3 regions of the Mesorhizobium sp. CA5 genome follow, and region 1 is predicted to be linked to each of the others. Evidence: predicted binding sites of a transcription regulator. Region 1 holds the regulator's gene; each other region holds the start of a gene.
What was found. The regulator PhoB, encoded in region 1, activates phosphate uptake and scavenging genes when phosphate is short. The targets are predictions, from matches to a motif close to TGTCATNNANCTGTCAT.
Positions count from the first base shown of each region.

Region 2: the regulator PhoB is predicted to act here: its motif matches at 2,069-2,085, upstream of LB529_RS11565 (esterase-like activity of phytase family protein).
Region 3: the regulator PhoB is predicted to act here: its motif matches at 5,767-5,783, upstream of LB529_RS19055 (ceramide glucosyltransferase).

Region 1 covers NZ_JAIUHJ010000010.1:189,470-196,232, reverse strand. The annotation lists gene pstB (phosphate ABC transporter ATP-binding protein PstB) at 1-364, shown strand, start outside; gene phoU (phosphate signaling complex protein PhoU) at 385-1,092, shown strand; gene phoB (phosphate regulon transcriptional regulator PhoB) at 1,109-1,798, shown strand; gene LB529_RS15635 (ROK family protein) at 2,132-3,373, opposite strand; gene xylF (D-xylose ABC transporter substrate-binding protein) at 3,642-4,682, shown strand; gene LB529_RS15625 (sugar ABC transporter permease) at 4,913-6,265, shown strand; gene LB529_RS15620 (ATP-binding cassette domain-containing protein) at 6,282-6,763, shown strand, end outside.
Region 2 covers NZ_JAIUHJ010000007.1:127,795-134,557, forward strand. The annotation lists gene LB529_RS11555 (Gfo/Idh/MocA family protein) at 1-807, opposite strand, end outside; gene LB529_RS11560 (LacI family DNA-binding transcriptional regulator) at 1,004-2,029, shown strand; gene LB529_RS11565 (esterase-like activity of phytase family protein) at 2,180-3,652, shown strand; gene LB529_RS11570 (MATE family efflux transporter) at 3,770-4,342, shown strand; gene LB529_RS11575 (MATE family efflux transporter) at 4,297-5,241, shown strand; gene LB529_RS11580 (MFS transporter) at 5,274-6,482, opposite strand; gene LB529_RS11585 (TMEM175 family protein) at 6,620-6,763, shown strand, end outside.
Region 3 covers NZ_JAIUHJ010000014.1:87,960-94,722, reverse strand. The annotation lists gene mmsB (multiple monosaccharide ABC transporter permease) at 1-339, shown strand, start outside; gene araD1 (AraD1 family protein) at 543-1,538, shown strand; gene LB529_RS19065 (2'-deoxycytidine 5'-triphosphate deaminase) at 1,780-2,874, opposite strand; SAM riboswitch at 2,991-3,068, shown strand; gene LB529_RS19060 (O-succinylhomoserine sulfhydrylase) at 3,125-4,315, shown strand; gene LB529_RS19055 (ceramide glucosyltransferase) at 4,398-5,543, opposite strand; gene apaG (Co2+/Mg2+ efflux protein ApaG) at 5,888-6,280, shown strand; gene LB529_RS19045 (Hsp33 family molecular chaperone) at 6,483-6,763, opposite strand, start outside.

The DNA of each region.
Region 1 (6,763 bases):
AGCACTCTGGAACGAGGTCAAGGACAAGCTCAACGCCAGCGGCCTCAGCCTCTCGGGCGGCCAGCAGCAGCGCCTGTGCATCGCCCGTACCGTTGCGGTGAAGCCCGAGGTCATCCTGCTCGACGAGCCGGCCTCGGCGCTCGATCCGCTGTCGACCGCCAAGATCGAGGAACTGATCGACGAGTTGCAGGCCGACTACACGATCGTCATCGTCACCCACAACATGCAGCAGGCGGCGCGCGTGTCGCGGCAGACGGCGTTCATGTATCTGGGCGAGCTGGTGGAGTTCGACCGGACCGAGAAGATCTTCACCTCGCCCCGCGAAAAGCGCACGCAGGACTACATCACCGGCCGCTTCGGCTGAGCTCATACGAGGACATCATCATGGCCGAACATACCGTCGCTTCCTTCGACGAGGATCTGAGGCAGATCAGCCGGCTCATCAACGACATGGGCGATCTCGCCAGCTCGATGGTCGGCGCTTCGACCAAGGCCCTGCTCGAGACCGACAATGCCATGGCGCAGCGCGTCGTTTCCGACGATGCCATCATGGACGCGCGCCAGCGCGAGCTCGACGACCGTGCCATCACGCTGATCGCCAAGCGCCAGCCGATGGCCGACGACCTGCGCAATGTGGTCGGCTCGATCCGCATGGCGGGCGACCTCGAACGCATCGGCGACCTCGCCAAGAACATCGCCAAGCGCGTCGGCTCGGTCGGCGTCAGCGCCGCGCCGCGCGACCTCACGCATTCGATCGATTCCATGGCGCAGCTGGTGCTGATCCAGGTCCAGGCCGTGATCCAGGAATATACGGTGGGCGACGCCACGGCGCTGGCCAAGCTTCGCAACGACGACGAGCGCATCGACGTCAAATACACATCCGTCTTCCGGGAGCTCCTGACCTACATGATGGAAGACCCGCGCAACATCACCGCCTGCACGCATCTTCTGTTCTGCGCCAAGAATCTCGAGCGCATCGGCGACCATGTGACCAACATCGCCGAGAACGCCTATTATGTGCTGACCGGCACGCAATTGCCCGCGAATCGTCCCAAGCAGGACGAGACGACAATGTCGGCGCCGGCCGCCTGACGAAGGGTATCTGCCAATGATCGCGCCACGCATCATGGTGGTGGAGGACGAGGAGCCGCTTGGGGTGCTGCTCCGCTACAATCTCGAATCCGAGGGTTACCAGGTCGAAGTGGTGACCCGCGGCGACGAGGCCGAAATCCGCCTTCAGGAAAACGTCCCCGACCTGCTCGTGCTCGACTGGATGGTACCCGCGGTTTCCGGCATCGAGCTCTGCCGGCGTCTGAGGATGCGGCCCGAGACCGAGCGGCTGCCGATCATCATGCTGACGGCGCGGGGCGAGGAAAGCGACCGCGTGCGCGGCCTTTCGACCGGCGCCGACGACTATCTGGTCAAGCCGTTCTCGACGCCGGAGTTCATGGCGCGCGTCAAGGCGCTGCTGCGCCGCGCCAAGCCGGAGGTGCTGTCCAGCGTGCTCAAGGTCGGCGACATCGTGCTCGACCGCGAATCGCACCGCGTCTACCGCAAGAAGAGCGAGATCAGGCTCGGCCCGACCGAGTTCCGGCTGCTGGAATTCATGATGCGTCATCCCGGCCGGGTGTTCTCGCGCAGCCAGCTGCTCGACAATGTCTGGGGCGAGACGATCTATATCGACGAACGCACCGTCGACGTCCATGTCGGCCGCTTGCGCAAAGCCGTCAACAACGGCCGCATGCCGGATGTCATCCGCACCATCCGCGGGGCGGGTTACGCGATCAGGGAAGATTAGGGGTAAGGCGCCGAGGCGCTGACGGATTCTGTCTCCAGCATCGGATCGCGTGCATTGGCGATTAGTCGAGACGCTTGTGCTTCGTCATCCACGGGCGGAGCAAGGAGCGCAGCGACGCAGCGCAGACCCGAGGATCCATTCCGTGATGTCGATGCGTTGCGACAGTCCAGAATTCTGTGCCGCTGCGCTCGACGCGTGAGGTAGCGGCATGGATTCCAGGGTCTCCGCGACGGAGCTTCGCTCCTGCTCCGCCCTGGAATGACGAAGCTGCGGGGCCTTCCCTTCGCTAATTTCAAGCGTCTGCTGCTGTCCCCGGACCTCTTCAAGGCTGCCTCAGGCCACGTTCTTTCCCGTCCCCGCTCTTGCCTGGCCTCCCGGCGCGAAAATCTCCTGGTCGACGAAGGTCAGCGCGCGCATGGCGCAGCCTTCGCGGATCAGCGGCAACTCGTTCGGCTCGGTGTCGAAGGAGATCGATTCGGAGTGCTGGCCGCCGGCCGTCTGGGCGATCGCTTCCCTTAGCGCCGGCTCGATTAGGTCGAAGGCGGCCGCGCTGACGCCGACCATGGCGACAGGCGCCGGGTCGATGAGGGCGAACAGGCTGCCGAGACCGAAACCAAGCGCTTCGCCGGCCCGGCGGTAAGCCTCCCGTTCGGGGCCGTCCCTCTCGCGCGCCTTCGCGGCAAGGGCCCGCATGTCGGCGTCGCCGACGTCGACCGGCTCGGCGTCCTCGCTCATTTTCATGGCGCTGCGCCAGATCGCATAGTTGCCGGCATAGGCCTCGACGCAGCCGCGGCGGCCGCAGCGGCAAAGCGCCCCGCCCGGGCGGTGAATCATGTGGCCGAACTCGCCGCCGGATGAATGCGTGCCGGTGAACAGCGCACCCTTGAGCACGAGACCCATGCCGATGCCGTGCGACAACAGGATGGCGATGAAGTCGTCGCGATAGCGCTCCGGGTCGCGCCATTGCAGCGCCACCGCCATCATGTTGCAGTCGTTCTCCATGGTGGCGGAGATGCCGAACTCCTTCTCTAGGATGTCGGCGAAAGGAATGTCGGTCAGCGGCGTTATCGGCGACCACAGCATGGAGCGCGCATGCGAATCGGTGATGCCCTGAATGCCCATGGCGATGCGGGCGACGCTGCCAATGTCGAGGTCGGGATCCTGCAGCCGGCGCCGCACGATCGCCACGCATTCGCCGATCAACTCGTCGCGGGGCATAACAAGCGTGTCCAGGCGCTGCTGCTCCTCCGCAACAACTTGGCCGGCATAGTCGATCACGGCGACCGACAGGAAGTTCAGAGACAACACCACGGTCAGCACCGCGGCGGCTTCAGGGTTCAGCGCCAGGCCGATCTGCGGCCGGCCGCGTTTCAACGCCGTCGGCTCGCTGGCCTTGCTTTCGGTGAGAATGCCCTCCTGGATCAGGTCGGCGGAGATCGCCGAAATGGTCGAGTGGCTGAGCCCGGTGGTGGCGGCAATTTCGGTCCGTGATGGCTGACCGGCGCGGCGTACCGCCGAAATCACCATGGCGCGGTTGCGCCGGCGCAAGTCGTCATGGCGGATTCCGACCGACATCGTTTCGCACGTCCTCCCCGGTCATCGCGGCCTTGTGATAATGCCATGGCCTGTCGCTGACACGCTAGGGATTGTGGCAGAAGCCAGGGACCATGTCATTATTTATTGCGGATACCGAAAAAAATGCCTGAGCCCATCAAAACCCATCAGAATCTCGGTTGACAGCGCTGTGGTGCTGGACCACTATTTTTTTGAGGCTCGAAAAAAAGCCTCTGTGCCGGCCTTCGGGCCAGTCTGGGTCGCGCCGCACGGGCGCAGGGAGGATATCATGAAGAAATTTGCAGCCGCCATTCTGGCGGGCGTTGCCATGTCGCTGACGCTGGCGTCTGTCGCCGAGGCGAAGGACAAGGTGATCGGCGTGTCGTGGTCGAATTTCCAGGAAGAGCGCTGGAAGACCGACGAAGCAGCGATGAAGGCCGCCATCGAGGCCGCCGGCGACAAGTATATCTCGGCCGACGCGCAGTCCAATCCGGGCAAGCAGCTAACCGACGTCGAAAGCCTGATCTCGCAGGGCGCCAACGCGCTGATCATCCTGGCGCAGGATGCCTCGGCAATCGGCCCGGCGGTGCAGACGGCGCTCGATGAAGGAATCCCGGTCGTCGGCTATGACCGCCTGATCGAGAACAAGGACGTGTTCTATCTGACCTTCGACAACAAGGAAGTCGGGCGCATGCAGGCCCGCGAGGTGTTCAAGGCCAAGCCGGACGGCAACTATGTCTTCATCAAGGGCTCGGGCTCCGATCCGAACGCCGACTTCCTGTTCGCGGGCTCCATGGAAGTCCTGAAGGACGCCATCGACAGCGGCAAGATCAAGAATGTCGGCGAGGCCTACACGGACGGCTGGCTGCCGGCCAACGCGCAGAAGAACATGGAGCAGTTCCTGACCGCCAACGACAACAAGGTCGACGCGGTCGTGGCTGCCAATGACGGCACTGCCGGCGGCGTTGTCGCGGCGCTGACGGCGCAGGGGCTGGCCGGCACCGTGCCGGTCTCGGGCCAGGACGGCGACCACGCGGCGCTCAACCGCATCGCGCTCGGCACGCAGACCGTGTCGGTGTGGAAAGACGCGCGCGAGCTCGGCAAGAACGCCGCCGAGATCGCCTCGCAGCTCGCCGACGGCAAGAAGATGGGCGACATCGCCGGCGCCAAGGACTTCACGACGCCCGGCGGCAACACCGTCAAGTCGCTGTTCCTGACGCCGGTCGCGATCACCAAGGACAATCTCAACGTCGTCATCGACGCCGGTTGGATCAAGAAGGACGAGGTCTGCGCGGGCGTGCCCGCCGGCAGCGTCCAGGTCTGCAACTGAGCCTTGCCGACGTTCGATCAAAATACCTGCGCCGCGGCCAGGAGCGGTTCAATGAACCGCTCCTGGTTTTTGTTGCCGCAATCCCGGACGGAAAACCGCTACGCACTTTTCTGGGATTGCCTTAAAGCCGCGGCGTTTTCTCAAAAGATTTTGCCGTTCTGCCTCAGGCGGATAGCTTCTAGGCTGAGTTCCGGCATCCGCGCCAGACGGCAAGCCGGTGGGAGGAAATCATGACCGACACGACGTCTACCCAACCGGCGGACACCGCGCGCGCGTCGGAACTCGGCACTGTTGCCCGGTTCCTGAAGGCGACCGAGCTCGACACCCGCATGCTGGGCATGATCGGCGCGCTGCTCCTCATCTGGATCGGGCTGCATGTGATTTCCAGCCTGCGGCTTGGCGTCAACCCGCTCGACTTCGACAGCCGCACGTTCCTGACGCCGCGCAATCTCTGGAACCTGTCGGTTCAGTCTTCGGCCGTGGCGATCATGGCCTCCGGCATGGTGCTCGTCATCGTCATGCGCAACATCGACCTGTCGGTCGGGTCGGCCGAAGGGCTGATCGGCATCGTCATGGGCTTTGCCCAGGCGCATTTCCTGGTTCGCTTCGTCGGGCTTGAACTGGGAAACCCCTGGATTTGGGTTCTGGCGTTGCTGATCGGCCTGGCGCTCGGCCTCATCATCGGCGCCTTCCAGGGCTTCGTTATCGCCTATCTCGAAGTGCCGGCCTTCATCGTCACGCTTGGCGGATTGCTAGTATGGCGGGGCGCTGGCTGGTGGGTCACCAGCGGTCAGACCGTTGCGCCGCTCGACGCCACGTTCCAGTTGATGGGCGGCGGCCCGGCGGGCTCGATCGGCGCCAAATGGAGCTGGGCCGTCGGCATCGTCGCCTGCCTGGCGGTTATCTTCATGCATTTCAACGGCCGCGTGCAGCGCAAGCGCTTCCGCTTCCCGCTGCGTCCGGTCTGGGCCGAGACGCTGCTTGCCACGGTCACCTGCGCGGTCATCCTGGGCGCGGTGTGGCTCGCCAACTCCTATCCGTGGCCGGTCGGCATCGTGAACCGCTACGCCGCGGCCAACAACATCACCGTGCCCGAAGGCGGGCTGTTCATCGCGCACGGTATCGCCATTCCGGTTCTGATGGCGGTCGCCGTCGGCCTGATCATGACCTTCGTCACCAAGCGCACTAGATTCGGCCGCTACGTCTTTGCCATCGGCGGCAATCCGGAAGCCGCCAATCTTGCCGGCATCAACACGCGCTGGATCACCATGAAGGTGTTCATGATCATGGGCGTGCTGGCGACGATCGCGGCGGCGATCTCGTCGGCCAGGCAGAACTCCTCGACAAACGCGCTGGGGACGCTGGATGAACTGCTGGTCATCGCCGCGGCGGTCATCGGCGGCACGTCGCTTGCAGGCGGTTCCGGAACCGTGCTCGGCGCCATGCTGGGCGCATTACTGATGCAGTCGCTGCAATCCGGCATGGTGCTGCTCGGCGTCGATTCACCGCTGCAGAGCATCGTCGTGGGCGCCGTACTGGTCATCGCGGTGTGGCTCGACACCCTCTACCGCAAGCGCGTCTGATAGCAGGAGAAGGACCATGGCTGAAAAATCGTCTCCCGCCGGCGTTCCGCTGGTCGACATGCGCAACGTCTCGATCGCCTTCGGCGGCATCCGCGCCGTCGACGACGCATCTGTCGATCTTTTCCCCGGCGAAGTGATGGCGCTGCTCGGTCACAATGGCGCCGGCAAATCGACGCTGATCAAGATCCTGTCCGGCGCCTATAAGCGCGACAGCGGACAGATATTCATCAATGGCGAGGAGGCTTCGATCTCCAATCCGCGCGACGCCAAGAAATACGGCGTCGAGACGATCTATCAGACGCTGGCGCTGGCCGACAATGTCGATGCCGCGGCCAATCTCTTCCTCGGCCGCGAGCTGATGACGGGTTGGGGCACGCTAGACGACGTCGCCATGGAAGCCGAGGCGCGCAAGGTGATGGGCCGGCTCAATCCGCGTTTCCAGCGCTTCAAGGAGCCGGTCATCAAGCTGTCGGGCGGACAGCGGCAGTCGGTCGCGAT
Region 2 (6,763 bases), on a different contig from region 1:
GTCGCGGCCGGACGCAATCACCTCCGCCTTCAGCCCGTCGTGGCCGTCCCACAAAAGGCTGCCGCGCTCGGCGACGATGCGCCAGCTTCCCTCCCAACTCGTGCGGAAACCGTCGGCGCACCAGGAACCGGCATAGGTGAAGACCTTGCCGCCGCCGAGGTCGAAGACGGCGCTGGCCGACGACCCCTGCCGATACCAGGAATTCACGGGTTCCCATTCCTGGCAATAGACGCTGGCCGGCTCGCCGGCGACCATGTAACGCGCGGCATCGAACGTGTGGATCGCCATGTCGAGCAAGAGCACATGGGCCATCTCCTCGCGAAAACCGCCGAAATGCGGCGCGACGAAGAAGTCGGCGTGGATGCTGGTCGGCTTACCGATGACGCCGGAGTCCAGGAAGCGCCTGATGCGCCTGACATTGGGGACATAGCGGCGGTTCTGGACGACGGCGTGGATGCGCCTCGCCTTGCGCGCTGCCTCGACGATGGCGCGCGCATTCTCGGGGCTGTCGGCCAGCGGCTTCTCGGTGAGCAGATGGCAGTCGTGCGCGAAGGCCGAAAGCGCGACCTCGCGGCGTGCGGCGGGAACCACGACGTCGAACACGGCATCGGGCTTGGTCTGGTCGAGGACGGCGTCGAAGTTGGTGCCGATGATGGCGTCGGACAGCGCGTATTCGCGCGCCCTCGCCTGGGCCCGCTCGGCATCGAGGTCGACGAGGCCGACAATGGCGAGCCCGTCGATCTGCTTCACGGCATCGAGCCAGTGCTTGCTCATCGCTCCGCACCCGGCCAGGACGACCCTCATCATCCAGCGCTCCTCCTCCGCCGGTCCCTCCAGACCGGACGTCACGGCGTCCACGGCGTCACCGTAAACGTTTTTCCGTAAACGTTTACGAGAACACACCCGATGGCGTAGAATGTCAACCGGCTGCTTGCAAAAATCGCCCCGAAGCCTTGGCCTGAGCGGCAGCCGGTGCTAGCCAAGGCAAGGGGAGAATCCGTCCTTGGCGTCCAGCATCCACGATCTCGCGCGTCACCTGAACATCTCGATCGGCACCGTGTCGCGCGCGCTGAACGGCCGTGCCGACGTCAATGCCGATACACGCCAGCGTGTGCTCGAAGCAGCCAGGAAGCTGAACTATTCGCCCAATCAGTCAGGCCGCAGCCTGCGCCAGGGCGCCACCCGCTCGATCGCCTTCATGCTGCAGCCGCATCCCGGCGACCAGCAATATGGCGAGCCGTTCTTCATCCCGTTCCTGACGGGCCTGCAGGCGCGGCTCGCCGAGCATGACCTGGATCTGATGGTCGTCATGGGTGAGCCGGGCCAATATCAGCAGGAGCGGTTGCGCCGCGTGGTCGAGACGCGCCGGGCCGACGCGGTCGTGTTGGCCAATACGCGAAGGGAAGACGATCGGATCGAGTATCTCAGCAAGGCCGGCTTTCCCTTCGCCACGCTTGGCCGAAGTCAGTCCGGCGGCGACACATATCCTTCACTCGATATCGATTTCGAAAGGGCGGGTGATGAAGCCGTCGACCGGCTGGTCGCGCGCGGCCACCGCCGCATTGCCGCTATTCGCCCTTCGCTTGATCTCAACTTCGGCTACCTGTTCCTCGACGGCTACCGCAAGGCACTGAAGCGGCACGGTATCGAGGTCGACCCCGACCTGATCGCCGACGGCTTCATCAACGAGACCGGCGGCTACCAGGTGACGCCGCAAGTAATGCGCTCCAAGAACCCTCCGACGGCGATCATCTTCAACAATGACGCGATGGCGCTCGGCGGCTGCAAGGCGCTGGCCGAGATGGGTATCAAGCCGGGCCATGACATGGCCGTGATCGTCATCGTCGACACGCCGCTCTGCCGCTACTTTTCGCCGACGCTGACCGCCTTCCGTCCGTCGCTGGAGCCCATGGGCCGGCGGCTGGCCGAGATGCTGCTCGCTTCGCTTCCCGCATTCGCCGGCCCTGAGGGCACACGCATCATCCGCGAAGTCTGGCCGCTGGAGCTGATCGCAAGAGAGAGCGATTGAGCGGAGGCTTTCCCTTCTCCCCTTGTGGGAGAAGGAAACTGTCACGCAACCATCACGTTCGCGTCCTAGACCGCTCGATGGGAACCGGCTCGCCGCATCGCCGATGCGCGTTCCTTCCAGGCCGCTCTGCTCGTCAAGAAGGGGATATCGATGAAACATCTCAACCGAACCGTCGCGCTCGGCGCGGCACTTGCCTTGTTCACTTCCCTGACCCCGGCGCTCGCCGACGGCGTCGCTTACGTCAACAAGGGACTCGTCGGCATCGGCCGCATCCCGGCCAACCAGAAGGACAAGTTCGGCGAGACCTTCGGTTCAGGTTCAGGCATGGCGATCGACACCAAATCCTGGACGCGTGAAGGGGCCACCTACAAGGGTTCGCTCTGGCTGCTGCCGGACCGCGGCTACAATGTCGTCGGAACCACCGATTATCGCCCGCGCCTCAACACCATCTCGATCGAGCTGGCGCCGACAGCACCCGGCGCGGCGCCCGCTGCCGGACAGGAACAGTCGGGCGTCAAAGCGACGCTCGCCGACACGATGCTTCTGACCGACGACAAGGGCGCCGACGCCACCGGCCTCGATCCGTTGAACGGCGTGCGCGCCGCCGCCGGCGACATGCCGATGCTGCCTGAGGCCAATGGCAAGCTGGCGCTCGATGACGAAGCGATCGTGCGGCTGCCGGACGGCACGATGTTCATCTCCGACGAATATGGTCCCAACATCTACCGCTTCTCGGCCGAAGGCCGTCTGATGTCGGCGACCCAACCGCCCGCGGCGCTGGTGCCGATGCGCCACGGCAAGCCGAACTTCGCGTCCGACAACCCGGGCCCGGGCGCTGCCGAGCCCGATCCGAAGGATCCCGAAACCGGCCGCCAGAACAACCAGGGCCTCGAAGGCATGTCGATGACGCCGGACGGCAGGTTCCTGATCGCCGTGCTGCAGTCGGCGCCCCGCCAGGACGGCGGCGATTCCGGCTCGACCCGCCAGAACACCCGCGCGCTGGTTTACGACGCTTCCGATCTCGCCCACCTCAAGCTGGCGCATGAATATGTCGTGCCGTTGCCTGTGTTCAAGGATGCCAAGGGCAAGACCAAGGTGGCCGCTCAGAGCGAGATCGTCGCACTCTCCGACAAGAGCTTTCTGATGCTGGCGCGCGACTCAGGCAACGGCCAGGGCGTTAAGGGCGACGAGTCGCTGTACCGCAAGATCGAGATCGTCGACCTCTCCGCCGCCACCGATATCGCCAACGGCCCGTTCGACGCCGCCGACAAGCCGGTCGCGCCGAAGGGCATGCTCGATGCGTCGGTGACGCCGGCCAAGCTGACGCCGTTCATCGACATCAACGACAAGGGCGAGCTCGGCCGTTTCGGCATGCACAATGGCGCGCCGAACGACAGGGACAACCTCTCGGAGAAGTGGGAGGCGATGTCGCTGGCGCCGGTGCTCGATCCGAAGCTGTCCGACGACTATTTCCTGTTCGTCGCCAACGACAACGACTTCCTCACCCAGGACGGCTTCCAGGTCGGCGCTTCGTACAAAGCCGAGGACGGCGCCGATGTCGACACCACCTTCCTGGTCTATCAGGTCACACTCCCCGGCCTTTCTGGAAACACCACTCAGTAATGGGATGCGGTCGGCTGCCGCGGCAGCCGACCCTTTCTGAAGGGATGCATGAGAATCAGGCCTGCGATAGCATCGCGGGCCTGATTCAGTTTCGGCCCCACCACCATGGATAACAACATGGATGACAAACAGCCCACCCGCCGGCGGACTCACGACCTGACCAGCGGTCCAATTCCGCGCACGCTGCTTTTGTTCGCCCTGCCGGTGCTGGGCTCCAACGTGCTGCAGTCGCTCAACGGCTCGATCAACGCGGTCTGGGTCGGCCGCTTCCTCGGCGAGGCGGCGCTGACGGCGACCTCCAACGCCAATCTGGTGCTGTTCCTCATCCTCGGCACCGTCTTCGGCATCGGCATGGCGGCGACCATTCTGGTGGCGCAGTCCGTCGGCGCCCGCGACCTGCCCGAGGCGAAGCGCATCGTCGGCACCAGCGCCACCTTCTTCTTCCTCGTCTCGGTCGTGTTCGCCGTCTGCGGCTGGATCTGGGTCGACGCCATCCTGACCGGGCTCGGCACGCCGGCCGATGCCTTGCCTTTGGCGCGCGCCTATTTGCGCATCATCTTTGTCGCCGTGCCGATGATGAATCTTTTGTCCTTCGTCATGACCGTGCTGCGCGGCGCCGGCGACTCGCGAACCCGTTCGTCTTCATGGCGCTGGCGGTCGTGCTCGACGTCGTGCTCAATCCGCTGCTGATCCGCGGCATCGGCCCCTTCCCCGAGCTCGGCATTGCCGGTTCGGCAATGTCGACGCTCATAGGCCAGACGGTGAGCGTGATTGCCATCCTGATCGTGCTTTATGTGCGCAAACACCCGCTGCGGCTGGCGGGCAGCGATCTCTCGCTGCTGCGGCCCGACCCGAAATTGCTGCGCATCGTCGTCTTCAAGGGCATTCCGATGGGGCTGCAGATGATCGTCATCTCGGCGGCGGCATTGACCGTGATGGGCATCGTCAATTCCTACGGCTCCCAGGTAGCCGCCGCTTACGGCATCGCCGCGCAGCTCTGGACCTACATCCAGATGCCGGCTCTGGCGATCGGCGCCGCCGTCTCCTCGATGGCGGCGCAGAATGTCGGCGCCGGGCGCTGGGACCGCATCGGCAGGGTCGCGGCGTCGGGCGTCGGCTTCAACTTGGTGCTGACCGGCGCGCTGGTGGCGCTGCTTTTCGTCTTCGACCGCGCAGTGCTCAGCCTCTTCCTCAGCACCGACAGCGCCGCGATCGACATCGCCGCCCACATCAACAAGGTGGCGTCCTGGTCGTTCATCCTGTTCGGCGTCACGATCGTGCTGTTCGCCACGGTGCGCGCGACCGGCGCTGTCATGCCGCCGCTGATCATCCTGATCATCTCGGTGTTGATCATTCGCACCGGCTTTGCCTATTCCATGCGCAGCGTCATCGGCCAGGAGGCGCTGTGGTGGAGCTTTCCGGCAGGTTCGATCGCCTCGCTGGCGCTCGCCGCCGCCTATTATCGCTTCGGCCGCTGGCGCACGATGCACATGATCGAGGACCGGCCGGCCGCCGGCGAGCCGCCCGACACGGGCCTCGGCGTGCCGCGCCAGCGCGCGCAGCTCCTGCCGGAGACGCCGAACGGCTAAAATCCGCGACGACAGGAAAACGTGAAAATCCGCTACCGCGCGTATTTGGCGCCGAAGCCAAGCGCCACCAGCGAGAAGACGACGATCATGCCGGCAAAGGCCAGGCTTGCGATGATTGCGTTCGCCAGGCTCGACAGGATGCCGATGCCGATCACCGGCAGCGCGTTGCCGCAGAAGCAACAGATGAAGAAGGCCGACACCACCTCGGCGCGGCGGTCGGCCGGCGCGATCTGATTCACCACTTGCAGGCCGCCGCGATAGCCGAGCGCCGCCGCCACGCCGCAGACCGCCGTCGCAACGATCATCAGGACCATCGAGGCATAGACCTGCGCCGCCACGATCAGCGCCACGGTCGGGATCATCAGCACCAGCGCGGCAAGCATGGTGGAGCGGCTGGAGAGCCATGTGGTGGCGACGATGGTGATGGCCGCCACAATCGACAGCTCGAAGAAAAGCCCGCCAGCCTCGGCATGATTGGTCACATGCAGCTGCTGCGCCAGGATGCTCGGCGCCAGCGCCGCGTAGAAGCCGACCAGCGCCATGGCGCCGAAGCCGGTCACCGCCGGCGCCACGAACTGCGCGCGGATGTTGTCCGGCACCGAAAGCCGCGGCCGCAGCGAGACCTCGGAAAACCGTCCGGGCCTGGAGACGGTTTCCTGCGTGCGCCAGATCAGCAGGGTGACCAAGGCAAGCAGGACGAGATAGACGGCGAATGTCAGCCTGAGCGGCCAGGGCGCATATTGGGCGAGCAGCCCCGACATGAGCGCGCCGGCCCCGAGACCGACAAAGTTGGTGCTGGTGGCGATGACGGCGGCGCGCGACTTGTCCTTGCCTTCGATCAGCTCGGCCAGCCAGGCGGTGCCCGCCCCCGCGCCGACACCGATGCCGAGCCCGCTCAGGATGCGGGCGATGTCGAGCCAGGCGAGGTTTTCAGCGAAGAGGAAAAACAACGCGCTGACCACGGCAACGCCCATCGCCGCTAGCGCGGCGGGGCGGCGGCCGACGACATCCGACAGGCGGCCGAAAAACAGCAACGCCGCCAGATTGCCCACCACATAGACGGCGTAAACCAGCGTCAGCGTGACCTGCGAGAAGCCGAAGGCCTGCTTGTAGATCACATAAAGCGGCGTCAGCGCGGTGCTGCCGGCAAAAAGCGCTGCGATCATGGCGGCGACGACGGCCATTGCCGCGCCGCCGCCAAGCTCATTGTCACGCGTCATGGTTTGAGCGTAGCTGGTCATGGCAACCTCCGGGGGTTGCAAGCCCAACGCCTATATAATGGCGCTGTTCCAGCCACCGAATGTCCTCCTGACAACCTTGACAGGATGGTCTTGTACGAAATCCTCGCGTAGCTTTTGTCGGCCGACGAGGAGGAACCATGGGCAAGGGACGGGTCGAGGCATTCACCGATGGTGTCGTCGCCATCATCATCACCATCATGGTGCTGGAGCTGAAAGTGCCGCATGGCGAAGATTTCTCAGCGCTTCTGCCGCTGTGGCCGGTCTTCTTCTGCTATGTGCTG
Region 3 (6,763 bases), on a different contig from region 1:
GGCATCAACACCGAAAGGCTGACCCTGCTGGTCTTCATCAACATGGGCGTGCTCTCGGCACTGGGCGGCCTGATCATCGCGGCGCGCCTCGGCCAGGCCGTGCCGGCTGCCGGTCTCGGCAGCGAGCTCGACGTCATCGCGGCCGTCTTCATCGGCGGCGCCTCGGCAATGGGCGGCGTCGGACAGGTGATCGGCGCCGTCGTCGGCGGCTTCATCATGGGCGTGATGAACAACGGCATGTCGATCATGGGCGTCAATGTCGACTGGCAGCAGGTGGTGAAAGGCCTGGTGCTGCTCGGCGCCGTCATCTTCGACGTCTACAACAAGAACAAGGCCTGAAGACCTGAAGCGGACTTAAGGAGGCATACGGGTTTCAGATCGCGAAGCTGCCGGCAACCCGTCGGCGTCAAGAAGTCCAGGCAAGGACCGGGCTCGCGAGCGCAATCCGGACGAAGAATTTCAACCGTGGCACGGATTTCTCCGCGCCGCGCCGGTCAAGGTTTGCCCGCGGGCAGCCAGGCAAGATGAGAGAGGGTTCAAACATGCTGATCTCCCAGATCCTCGACGACGCCGAGACGATCCGCGTCGTCGCCCGCAATGGCGGCGGCAAGACCAGGGTCATCAACGGCGCGCGCAGCGTCTATTCGCTGGCGATGGAGGCCGCGCGGACAGGCACGGGCCTCGAGGCATTGATCGAGCGCAAGGGCTATGGCGAGACGGTCGATCTCGATGCCGCCTATAAGAGGGGCAGGCTGGTCTCGCCGATCAACCATCCGGACCCGGCGCATCTGCACCTCACCGGCACGGGGCTGACGCATCTCGGTTCCGCGGCGACGCGCGATTCCATGCACAAGAAGCTCAGCGAGGGCGGCGAGGCGGAACTCACCGATTCCATGAAGATGTTCCGCATGGGCCTCGAAGGCGGCAAGCCGGCCAATGGACAGGTCGGCGTGCAGCCGGAATGGTTCTACAAGGGCAACGGCACGATGGCGGTGGCCCCCGGCGCGCCGCTGATGTCGCCGGCCTTCGCGCAGGATGGCGGCGAGGAGCCGGAGATCGCCGGCATCTATGTCATCGGCGATGACGGCGCGCCGTTCCGCGTCGGCTTCACGCTGTCGAACGAGTTCTCCGACCACGTCACCGAACGGGTGAACTATCTGTTCCTCGCCCATTCCAAGCTGCGCAACGCTTCGTTTGGCCCCGAAATCCTGATCGGCGAGCTGCCGGCCGACATCCGTGGCGCATCGCGCATCTGGCGCGACGGCAAGCTGCTCTGGGAAAAGCCGTTCCTGTCGGGCGAAGCGAACATGTCGCACACCATCGCCAATCTCGAGCACCACCATTTCAAATATTCGGCCTTCCGCCAGCCGGGCGACGTGCATGTGCATATGTTCGGCACCGCGACGCTCTCCTTCGCCGATGGCATCAGGACCGAGGCCGGCGATATGTTCGAGATCGAGGCGCCGGATTTCGGCCTGCCGCTGCGCAATCCGCTGGAGATCGAGAAGCCGGTCAAGGTGGCGGTGAAGGCGCTGTAGGAATGGCCAGAGGGGTGTTTCGCAGCCGTCTTCCTTCGTCATTCTAGGTGTTTGATCCCAGGCTTTGATGGGGCAGCCTTCGGCGGCTATTCTGGACTGCCGCATTCCACGGCCAATGTCATGGCATGGATTCTAGGGTCTGCGCGCGTCGCTTCGCTCCTTGCTCCGCCCTAGAATGACGAAGGATAGGGCGGCATCCGTTTGTGCCCTCTGTCCTTCCGGACATCTCCCCACTTGGACCTCACCGCGCTGCCCGAAAATGCTTGGAGAGCTTCAGGCCCTGCGCCTGATAGTTCGAGCCGAGTTCGGTGCCGTAAAGCGCCTGCGGGCGTTTCAGCATATGCTCGTAGACGAGACGGCCGACGATCTGGCCGTGGTCGAGGATAAAAGGCACCTCGTGGCTGCGCACTTCAAGCACCGCGCGGCTGCCGCTGCCGCCGGCGGCGGAGTGGCCGAAGCCCGGATCGAAGAAGCCGGCATAGTGGACGCGGAACTCGCCGACCAGCGGATCGAAGGGTGTCATCTCGGCGGCATAGAGCGGCGGCACGTGCACGGCTTCTCGGCTGACCAAGATATAGAATTCGTCCGGATCGAGCACCAGTTCGCCGGCGCCGCTCTTGTAGATCGGCTCCCAGAAATCGACGACATCCTGGGCGGCGCGCTTGTCGACGTCGACCAGTCCGGTGTGGTGCTTGCCGCGGTAGCCGACAAGGCCGTCTTTGTCGCCGTCGAGATCGATGGAGAGCGCGATGCCGCCGCCTGAAATATTGGGCGGCTCGGTGGCGACCAGCATCTCGGCGCGGTGAAGTTCGCGCAGCTCATTCTCCGAGAGCACCGCGTTGCCGGTGCGGAAGCGGATCTGCGACAGCCGCGAGCCGGCGCGCACGACGATCGGGAAGGTGCGCGGGCTGACCTCGAGATAGAGCGGCCCGCGGTAGCCGGCGGCAATCTTGTCGAACTCATGGCCGCGATCGGTCATGACGCGCGTGAATATGTCGAGACGGCCGGTCGAGCTCTTCGGATTGGCCGAGGCGGATACATTCGCCGGCAGCGCCAGGCTCTCGAGCAGCGGCACGATATAGACGCAGCCGGTTTCCAGCACCGCGCCCTCGGCAAGGCTGATCTCGTGCAGCTTCAGCCGCTCGAGCTTGTCGACGACCCGATGATCCGGACCCGGCAGGAACGAGGCACGCACGCGAAACGCCTTGTCGCCGAGCCTTAGATCGAGGCTGGCCGGCTGGATCTGGTCGGCGTCCAGCGCGCGCGGCGACTTCAGCGCCTTCGCCTCGAACAGCGCTGCGATGTCCTGATCCGGAAGAATGCCTGTTTGCCGCAAAGGCTGGCTCCGTTCACAAGGCCGGGCGAGGATCTAAGCAGGCTCTTGCCGCCCGGCTGGTACAAACCTCTTAATGAAGCCGGCAATTGACGCAAGCGCGGCGCGGGTCTAAAGGGTCGTTATCCCGTGGTGATTTGGCCGGTCGGCTTGCAGCCACGTTAAACAAGTCGCTAAAGGACCGTCGAGCCGCAAGGCTATATGGACCGGTTGCGACTTCGCGGCCGGTTTTTTTGTGTCTGAAAGCAGGGCTATGAGCACCAAGAAGCGCAACTTGAAACCTCAGACGGCACTCGTGCATGGCGGAACGCTGCGTTCCGGTTTCGGCGAGACATCCGAGGCGATGTATCTCACCCAAGGCTATGTCTACGAGACGGCGCAAGCGGCGGAAGCCCGCTTCAAGGGCGAAGAGCCGGGCTTCATCTATTCGCGCTACGCTAACCCGACCGTCGACATGTTCGAAAAGCGCATGTGCGCGCTCGAAGGCGCCGAGGATGCCCGCGCCACCGCTTCCGGCATGGCTGCAGTAACCGCCGCGCTGCTCTGCAGCGCCAAGGCCGGAGATCATATCGTGGCGGCACGCGCCCTGTTCGGCTCCTGCCGCTGGGTGGTCGAGACGCTGGCGCCGCGCTACGGCATCGAGGCGACGCTGGTCGACGGCACCGACATCGCCAATTGGGAAAAGGCGACAAGGCCGAACACCAAGCTGTTCTTCCTGGAAAGCCCGACCAACCCGACGCTGGAGGTGGTCGATATCGCGGCCGTCGCCAGGCTCGCCAATTCGATCGGCGCCAGGCTGATCGTCGACAATGTCTTCGCCACGCCGCTGCAGCAGAAGCCTCTGCTGCTCGGCGCCCATATCGTCGTCTATTCGGCGACCAAGCACATAGACGGCCAGGGCCGCTGCCTGGGCGGCGTCATCCTGTCTGACAAGAAGTGGATCGACGAGAACCTTCACGACTATTTCCGCCACACCGGCCCGAGCCTGTCGCCCTTCAACGCCTGGACGCTGCTCAAAGGCCTGGAGACGCTGCCGCTGCGCGTGCGCCAGCAGACGGAGAGCGCCGGCAAGATCGCCGATTTCCTGGCCGAGCGGCCGGAGATCGCCCGCGTCATCTATCCGGGCCGCGCCGATCATCCGCAAGCGGATATCGTCAAGAAGCAGATGTCGGGAGGCTCGACGCTGATCTGCCTCGACGTCAAAGGCGGCAAGCAGGCGGCCTTTGCCTTCCAGAACGCGCTCGACATCGTGCTGATCTCGAACAATCTCGGTGACGCCAAGAGCCTGATCACCCATCCGGCGACGACGACGCACAAGAACCTGAGCGACGAGGCCCGCGCCGAGCTCGGCATCGGGCCAGGCACGCTGAGGCTCTCCGTTGGCCTGGAGGACAGCGACGATCTGCTGGAAGACGTGGAACAGGCGCTGAAGGCAGCAAAATAGAAGGCTGAGAACGCCGCGGCCCGAGCCTTCCAGAGCCGCAATTCCGGACGGAAAACCGTTTTCACACTTTCCTGGAATTGCTCTAGGCGAGCTCCTCCAGCTCGGTCATCGCCTTGGTGCGGATGGTCATGGCGTTGCCGCGCCATTCGACGGCGCCGCCGAACCAGGCGCGCGCCCAGATGGCCGGCAGCAGGGCATCGCGCACAATCATCGCGGTGACGCTGCGTGGCGACAGGTACCAGCCCTTTGCAAAGGCCAGCAGCCATTCCGGCAGGTAGGCGATCGCCAGCACGCCCAAGGTCGTCGTGGGCAGGCTGACGCCGGCGCTTGCCGCCGCAATCAGCGCCAGCAGCAGCGGCACCGCAGCGCCAGTCAGGATCTCCGGCGCGAAGAACAGCGGAAAGGTCACCCGGCGCAGCCGCGCCCAGCGCGTCTGGCGCGACCAGATCTCGGCGAAGCTGCGCAGTCCAAGCGGCTGCTCGAATGGCGAGGCGACGAGGTTGACGTTGAGCCCCAGGCCGTTGACCAGCTTGGTGGCCGCCGCGTCCTCGGCGATCTCGGCGGCCAAGGCCTGGATGCCGCCATTGGCATCGAGCATCGGCTTGTTCCACAGCATACTCTTGCCCTGGGCGAAGCCAAGGCCAAGCGCCTCGCCGGCATACTGCCAACGCGCCTGCAGCGTGTTGAGGAAGGCGCATTCGACTTCGGCCCAAAACCCGTCCGGCCGCGAGCCGATCGGCGTCGAGCAGACGAGGCCGGTATCCGGCCGCCATGCCGCCATCAGGTGCTGGACATAGTCTCTCGGCATCAGCACGTTGGAATCGGCGAGGATCACCCAATCGTGTCGCGCCGCCTGCCAGCCCTTGACGCAGTTGTTGAGCTTGGGATTGGCGCTGACGCGATCATCGCCGATCAGCAGCCGCGCAGGAATTTTGGGGTGGCGCGCGATCGCCGCATCGATCAGCTTGACCACCGGGTCTTCGGCATGCGCGACGCAGAAGATCAGCTCGTAGCGCGGCCAATCGAGCGAGAAGGCGCGCAGCAAGGTTTCCTGCGTGAACGGCTCGACGCCACGCGACGGCACGATGATGGAGACCGGCGGCCGCGCGCCGGGGGGCGGCGCGATGACATGCCGCTGCTTCAGCTGCGACGAGGCGAGCAGGATGCTGGCGAGATTGAAGGAAAGAAGCGCTGACGAAGCCAGGCCGGCTGCGATAGTCAGTTCCATCGAGATCTGGTCACTCCCGACAGAGAGTTTCACCGTTTCACGCAAACGGCGACCCACTCCATCTCCTTGTTTTCACGCGATTCCGGACGGAAGGCTACGGCGAAGGCGCCGAGCCTAACCGCTCGCGCTTTTCCTAGAATTGTTTTAGGCCGCACGCGGCCGTTTCAACTGTTTACAGAGCGTCCGAGTCGCCCGGCAGATTTGTGCACACCAACATTGTCATGTGTCACTTAAATGACATTGTTTTTCGGCACCTGCGCTTACAAGGCTGGCAGGATGGTCGGCGCTGCGTCTATCAAGAGCGGAGCGTGACATATTTTCCGCGGCGGCAACCGGAGTGGCCCATGTATCGCGCAGTGACGCGCAACATCGAAGTGCTGGTCAGGCCCTTCTATCTGGAGGACCGCTCCGATCCGTCCGAGAACCGCTATGTCTGGGGCTATCAGGTGACGATCGACAACCGCTCCGACGAGTTCGTGCAGCTTGTGTCGCGCTACTGGCACATCACCGACGGTCAGGGCCGGGTCGAGGAGGTGCGCGGCGCCGGCGTCGTCGGCGACCAGCCGGAACTCAATCCCGGCGACAGTTACCAGTACACCTCGGGCTGCCCGCTCTCGACGCCGTCAGGCATCATGGTCGGCCACTACACGATGCGCAACGGCCGCGGCGAGACGTTCGATATCGCCATTCCGGCTTTCTCGCTCGACATGCCAGGGACAAGGCGCACGGTGAATTAGCCGTCGGCGACAGCCTCTTTCTCCCCGCTTCACGGGGAGAAATGCCCGGCAGGACAATGAGGGGCGACGCCGGGCTTCTGAGATTTTCCTTGAGGCGGACGACCGCGTCGCCAGCGTGTCGCTATGATCGCCAACGTTGGCGCCGCCTCTCATCCGCCCTTCGGGCACCTTCTCCCCGTGGAACGGGGAGAAGGAAGAGGGCTCACTTCGCGAATTCAGCTGGGTCGAAGTCGTATTGGGTCGAGCAGAACTCGCAGGCGACATGGATGCCGCCCTCCTCGGTCGATTCCTTGATCTCCTCAGCCGAAAAGCCTTCGAGAATGCCGCGGATCTTGTCGCGCGAGCAGGAGCACTGGTCGGCGACAGGGACGCCGCGGAAAACGCGCACGCCGTGTTCGTGGAACAACCGGTAGAGCAACCGCTCGGCGCCCACCGTCGGGTCGATCAACTCGGTCGGCTCGATCGTGCCGAGCAGCGCCAGCA